Regions from separate parts of the Caproicibacterium sp. NSD3 genome, predicted to be linked through region 1. Evidence: predicted binding sites of a transcription regulator. Region 1 holds the regulator's gene; each other region holds the start of a gene.

Evidence for each region. Region 1 encodes HrcA, which represses chaperone genes, less so after heat shock. Its sites were predicted from a motif close to TGTTAGCACTCNNNNNNNNNGAGTGCTAACA; they were not measured.
Region 2: ACVS9P_RS03140 (co-chaperone GroES) is a predicted target of HrcA. The motif match lies at 1,077-1,107, and genes of this name have one in related genera.
Region 3: htpG (molecular chaperone HtpG) is a predicted target of HrcA. The motif match lies at 937-967, and genes of this name have one in related genera.

Annotation. Positions count from the first base shown of each region.
Region 1 is NZ_CM132119.1:2,220,156-2,222,428, reverse strand. It holds gene ACVS9P_RS10885 (nucleotide exchange factor GrpE) at 1-342, opposite strand, end outside; gene hrcA (heat-inducible transcriptional repressor HrcA) at 374-1,399, opposite strand; gene hemW (radical SAM family heme chaperone HemW) at 1,598-2,273, opposite strand, start outside.
Region 2 is NZ_CM132119.1:636,292-638,564, reverse strand. It holds gene groL (chaperonin GroEL) at 1-721, opposite strand, end outside; gene ACVS9P_RS03140 (co-chaperone GroES) at 752-1,036, opposite strand; gene ACVS9P_RS03135 (N-acetyltransferase family protein) at 1,239-1,733, opposite strand; gene ACVS9P_RS03130 (THUMP domain-containing class I SAM-dependent RNA methyltransferase) at 1,778-2,273, opposite strand, start outside.
Region 3 is NZ_CM132119.1:598,308-600,580, forward strand. It holds gene ACVS9P_RS02925 (cation diffusion facilitator family transporter) at 1-819, shown strand, start outside; gene htpG (molecular chaperone HtpG) at 1,000-2,273, shown strand, end outside.

The sequences.
Region 1 (2,273 bases):
GGAACAGTCTTTTTGACTGAGAGCCCGCGTCAGGTTATCGGCTACCGGAAGAAATTCCAGAACCGCTGCTGCCGTTGCATCGGCATAAGCGGTTGTTTTCTCGCGTTCGGTACGCTTACGATAATTATCATATTCTGCGGCCGTGCGCAGCAGAATGTCTTTTTGCTTTTTCAGTTCCGCCTGCGCTGTTTCCAGAAGTTTTGCAGAATCTTCCTGCGGATTTTCCGCTTTTTTTTCGGGCTTTGCCTCAGCAGGTTTCTTTTCTTCTGTTTCAGCTTTTTCAGCTTTTTCTTCCTGTGGCTTTTCTTTTTGCTTTTCCTGGTTGTCTTCTTTTTTATTCAAGATGATGCCCCCTATCTTTTTGACTCTAAAGTCATTGTAATTTCATTAATTCCGTGAGCATTCGCCCCACACTGTCGGAAAGGTACGAAAGGCTCCCGAGAAGGCGCTTGTAATTCATGCGCATGGGTCCTAAAAGTGCGATTGCTCCGGCAGGCATGCCATTGATTGCATAGTGGGAAATAATTAACGCCATACTGTCAAGTGCCGGAACGCCGATCTCTTTTCCAATCAAGACCCGATCACCGGGTTCAATCAGCAGACGGTAAACTTCATCTTGCCGTGCCAAAAATCCCATCACTCGGCGAAGATCGCCTTCTCCAAACTCGGGATAATAGAGCAGGTTCGTTTCTCCATCCATGCGAACGTCAGCGCCCATTGCTTCACGGGCTACTTCTAACAATGCCATCAAAGCACTGCTCATCAGCATACCGACATCTCCCATGGAAGCGGCTAAAGACTGGATAAAAGCAGGCGTAATTTTGCGAATCGGCATATTTACAAGCTTCTCATTAAAAACTCGGAAAAACACCCGCAAAATTTCAGGGGAAAGATCAAACTCGCAATGAAAAACCCGCGTGTGCATGGTGCCATTACTGGTCATCAAAATGACCATTGAGGTGCGACGGCTTGTCTGAACAAATTGAACTGCCCGAACGACTGCGTCCCGCCCACTGGGTGTAATGGAAATCGCGGCCAGACGGGTCATTCCGGAAAGTGCTCGTGAAACACCGTCCAAAAGCTTTTCCGGGTCATAGGCACTGGGAAGAAGCAAAGCATCAATAAAATGCCGCTCATCCGGAGTGGTGGATTCCGGCTCAATTAAAGAGTCCAGATAAAAACGATATCCGGCTTCGCTAGGAACCCTCCCGGCGGAAGTGTGCGGCTGCTCCAAGAGGCCCATCGCGGAAAGCTCGCTCATTTCGTTTCGCACAGTAGCAGAGGAAACTGGAAACTCAAGCATTTCACATAGCGCTTTGCTCCCGACCGGCTCGCCGGTTTCGGTATAAAGCTCAATCACCGCTGTTAGAATTTTTTGTTTGCGTGGGCTGAGTTCCATGAACGATCACCTCTTTTGACAAGTTAGCACTCTATATGATCGAGTGCTAACTACATTTATAAATGTACCATTACTTTGCCCCGGTGTCAATAGGGTATTTGTAAAGAGATTATGAATTGTCAAAAATTTTTACAAAAAGCTAGAAAAAGAGGCTGGCAAATCTTTGCCAGCCTCTTTTTAGAAGAACTGTTTTAAAATTTACAGCGCTTCTAGCAGGGTTTCAATCAAGGAATTTGAAACCAGAAACCCATGCGGCGTCAGTGCAAGTGCTTCAGGTGACTGAGTTAAAAGCCCGGCTTTTTCATAAGGAATCGCTGCTTTGCGCAAAGAGCTTGGAATTCCATGAGAAAAGCGACTAAGGCAGCCTTTTTCAGTTAACCCTTCGCAGAGGCGCAGACGCAAAAGTGCATATTCCGCAAAACTGCCGGCAGGGATTACACGGTCGGTTTCTTCTAAGGGTGGTTCGCCCATTAAAAATCCCCGCAGAGAACGCGGCCAGTAAAATCGTTTTCTATTATAATAGGAAGAAGCAGAGGGACCAAGTCCAAGATATTCTTCCTGGTTCCAGTATTTTAAATTGTGACGGCCTTCATAGCCCGGCTTTGCAAAATTTGAAATTTCATATTGAGAAAAGCCCGCACCTTTTAATTCTTGGCAGGCAAAAAGATATCGTTCACAGGTTTCTTCTTCTCCGGGGAGATTTAAACTGTTTCGATTTTTAAAAAATAATGTGCCGGGCTCGATTTGCAAAAGATAGGCGGAAACGTGCGAAGCACCGTTTTCGCGGCAGAATTGAATGCTTTCTTTCAGAGAATCATCAGTCTGTCCCGGAAATGCTAAAATTAAATCAAGAGAAATATTTTGGATTCCGGCG
Region 2 (2,273 bases), 700 kb from region 1:
TATTAACAACTTTCTCAAGCAACGGCAGAATTTCCTGGAAAGAAGAAACCTTCTTGTCGGTGATGATCAAATAAGGATCATCCAGATCCGCTACCATCTTGTCGGTATCGGTGACAAGATAAGGAGAAACATAGCCGCGGTCAAACATCATGCCTTCTACAACTTCGCTGTAGGTTTCGGCGGTTTTGCTCTCTTCGACTGTGATGACTCCATCATTTGTAACCTTTTCCATTGCCTCAGCAATCAGTTTGCCAACCTGTTCATCGCTGGAAGAAACCGTTGCAACACGAGCGATATCGGCGCTGCCGTCAACCTTTTTGCTGTTTTTCTTAACAGTGGCAACTGCCGTATTAACTGCGGTCTGCATTCCCTTGCGAATAACCATCGGATTGGCTCCTGCGGTTACGTTCTTCATGCCCTCACGAATCAGCGCTTGTGCAAGCAGCGTTGCAGTGGTGGTGCCATCACCTGCAACATCATTTGTCTTTGTAGCAACTTCTTTAACGAGCTGAGCGCCCATATTCTCATAGGGATCGTCCAACTCGATTTCTTTGGCAATTGTCACACCATCATTGGTGATAAGCGGTGCGCCGAATTTTTTATCGAGCACAACGTTGCGGCCCTTCGGGCCTAATGTAATTTTTACTGTATCGGACAACTGATCAATGCCGCGCATTAAAGCCTTGCGGGCATCTTCTCCATAAATAATCTGTTTTGCCATTCTTGATTCCTCCAATTATGATCAGATGAATTATTTTACTACAGCTAAAATATCAGACTGACGAACAATGGTATATTCCTGTCCATCCAGTTTGATCTCAGTTCCGGAGTATTTGCTGGTGAGCACACGGTCACCGACCTTAACCGTCATTTTAACTTCTTTTCCATCGACAATGCCGCCAGGGCCAACTGAAATCACATCGGCAATCTGGGGTTTTTCTTTTGCGGAACCAGAGAGAATAATTCCACTCTTTGTGGTCTCCTCCGCCTCTTCCATTTTGATAAGCACGCGGTCAGACAAAGGTTGAATCGTCATGACACAAAGCCTCCTTTAAAAATAAAACATAGATTACTGCTTTTAGCACTCTTTATCTTTGAGTGCTAAACTTATTGTAACGGCTTGTGTCGAAAAAATCAAGGGGTTTTTCACAGAAATTTTCGATTTCATAAATTATTTACAAATTAGCGAATTTTCCCAACTGTAAAAAAAGAGCGGCAGAAAATTTTCTGCTGCTTTTTTATAAAAGTATTTTCTGAAGGCGCAAACCGTACGCAAAAAAAGGCTTGCCCAAGTATTTTGTCTGATCAACCTGATATCCATTTTTTTGATAAAAAGCAACAGCCGACGTATTTTTCTGAAAGGCCCAAATTACAATCTCCCGAAAGCCTTCTTTTCGGGCCTGTGTCTCTGCAAAGCGAATCAAATCGGAACCGATTTTCTGTCGTTGAAACGCTTTTTTCAAATAAATACGCCAAACTTCGAAAGAACCTTCTTTATCAGGATCTTCCGACCGGCCAACAGACAATAAAGCAACCACTTGATGATCCTGCTCATAGATATAATTTTCCAGTCTGCCGGAAAGAAAATCTTTTTTCAATCTTTCTGTTCTGTCGGCACAGCCCTTTTCCCCAAGCAGTTCTTGGTTTACATAACCTGCGTAAACAGATTTCCAATTGTCATTGACAATGTCACAAACAATATCCATGTCCTCACTTTGAAGTCGACGAATCATTTTCTTCCTCCAAAATACGGTATCTTAAAGCCTACTGCCATCCTTCAGGGATTTGAAGATGATTCTTCCTTTGGTGCCCGGAAATACTGATAGTACTGGCACTTAATCATTCCATTATAAAGTTTGCGGCGGCGGTCCGCTTTACGCCCAAAGCATTCTTCAAATGTTTCATCAGGAGAGATAACCCCATAGCTCCAGCCGTGCTTTGGAACAAAGACTTTTCCCATCGTACGATAAAGTTCTTCTGCCTCATCCAGATCAAGCAGGCGCTCTCCATAAGGCGGATTGCAAATAACACATCCGAAATCCCCCAGCGGCTGAAAATCGTGCAGGTCCCGGCTTTCCACATGAACATGACCGATTACCCCCGCCTTTTTCGCATTATCCAATGCAAGATCCACCGCCGCTTTGTCAATATCAAAGCCGTGTGCCTCAAAGGCAGCGTCCCGCAATACCAGTGAGCGGGCACGATCGCGTTCTTCCTGCCAGAGTTTACCGTCTATATTTTTCCAATGTTCAGCGGAAAAGCGCCGCTGCATC
Region 3 (2,273 bases), 660 kb from region 1:
TCTCCGGAACCAGCGGAGATCAGCTTTTTGACAGTTGCTGTTTTGCTTATTTCTATTTTGATCAAGCTGTGGCAGTGCTTGTTTTATCGTTCGATGGGGCAGGCAATTTCTTCAGAAGCACTTTTGGCAAATTCTATAGACAGCCGCAACGATGTAATTTCTACGTTGGCAATTCTTCTTGGAATGGCTCTTACGGCGCTGACCGGGTTTAATTTGGACGGCTATATGGGCCTTGTAGTTGCCATTATGGTCTTTTTGACAGGAATTCATTTGATTCGAGATACCAGCAATCCGCTTTTAGGGGTTGCTCCCAGCAAAGAAATGGTCGACGAAATCTATCATCGGATTATGGCATATCCGGGTGTTTTGGGAATGCATGATTTGACGGTGCATAATTATGGCGCCGGAAATATTTTTGCAAGTGTGCATTGTGAAGTGGATGCTCGGGCGGATATTATGAAAAGCCACGATATGATCGACAATATCGAAAAAGATTTTCATTCGGAGATGGGGATTCAGCTGGTGATCCATATGGACCCCATTGTGACGAACGACGAGAGGACCAACGGACTGAAAGAGCGAGTAAAAGACGCTTTACACCTGCTTTCACCAGAAATTACGATGCATGATTTCCGTGTGGTTTGGGGAACAACTCACAGTAATGTCCTTTTCGATATTTGTGTCCCTTTTGGCTTTTCTACAAAAGATGATGTTTTGCATGATCAAGTTGTTAAAATGGTTGAGGGACTCGATCCAAAGTATCGAGCCGTGATTACAGTGGATCATAATTATATTCCATCGGATGCGCCGGAAGAATAAAACATGAAAAAGCAGTCAGCAAAAAACGCTGACTGCTTTTTTATTTAGAGAGGATTGTTACAAAATGGAAAATTCATAATTTATTCATTGAAAAATAAGGAAATTTGCGCTACAATAATTTAGCACTTAAAGATAAAGAGTGCTAAAATTAAAAAACAAGTAAGAAGAGGTTGATCGATCATGAAGCAATTTAAGGCAGAATCAAAACGGCTTTTGGATCTGATGATTCATTCTATTTATACGCACAAAGAGATTTTTTTAAGAGAGTTAATCAGTAATGCAAGCGATGCTATTGACAAGCTTTATTATAAAACGCTGCAGGATGGCGATACGGGTCTTTCCAGAGATGATTTTGAGATTCGAATTACAGCAGACAAAGAAAATCGTACGCTGACGATTGAGGATAATGGCTGCGGCATGACGAAGGAAGAGCTGGAGAATAATCTGGGTACGATTGCAAAATCCGGTTCGCTTGATTTCAAGAAAAATAATGAAAAATCCGATAATATTGATATTATCGGACAATTTGGTGTTGGATTCTATGCGGCATTTATGGTCAGCTCTAAAGTAGTGGCAGAGAGCAAGGCCTATGGCAGTGACGAAGCGTGGAAATGGGAAAGCAGCGGCGTAGATGGGTATACAGTTGACCCCTGTGAAAAAGAAGGGCGCGGCACAAAAATTACCTTGTATTTGCTGCCGGAAAATTCGGAAGAAGAATCCTATGACCAGTATCTTGACGGCTTTACGATTAAGCGCCTTGTGAAAAAATACAGCGATTATATTCGCTATCCGATTAAGATGGAGCTTGAAAAGAGCCGCATGAAAGAGAAGCCGGCGGATGCCCCGAAGGATGCAGAGCCGGAGTACGAGACCTATACAGAGCTCGAGACGCTCAATTCTATGGTGCCGATTTGGCGCAAAAATAAGAATGAAGTGACAAACGAAGAGTATGAGCAGTTTTATCGGGATAAATTTTCTGATTATGAAAAACCGCTCAAGATTATTCGCAGTAGTACTGAAGGAACTGCTACTTATGATGCTCTGCTCTTTATCCCGAGTCATGCGAGCTATGATTATTACAGCAAGAGCTATGAAAAGGGACTGCAGCTTTATTCTAACGGCGTTTTGATTATGGACAAATGTGCGGATTTGCTGCCGGACTGCTTTAGTTTTGTGCAGGGCCTTGTAGACAGTCAGGATCTGTCACTTAATATTTCGCGTGAGATGCTGCAGCATGACCGTCAGCTGAAATTAATTGAAGGCCGCCTTGAGAAAAAGATCAAGGAAGAGCTGCAGAATATGCTCAAGAATGACCGCGAAAATTATGAGAAATTCTTTAAGGCTTTCGGTCTGCAGCTAAAATACGGCGTCTATGCAAACTTTGGTCAGCAGAAAGAACTTTTACAGGATCTGTTGATGTTCTGGTCCAGTAAAGAGAAAAAGATGGTTACGCT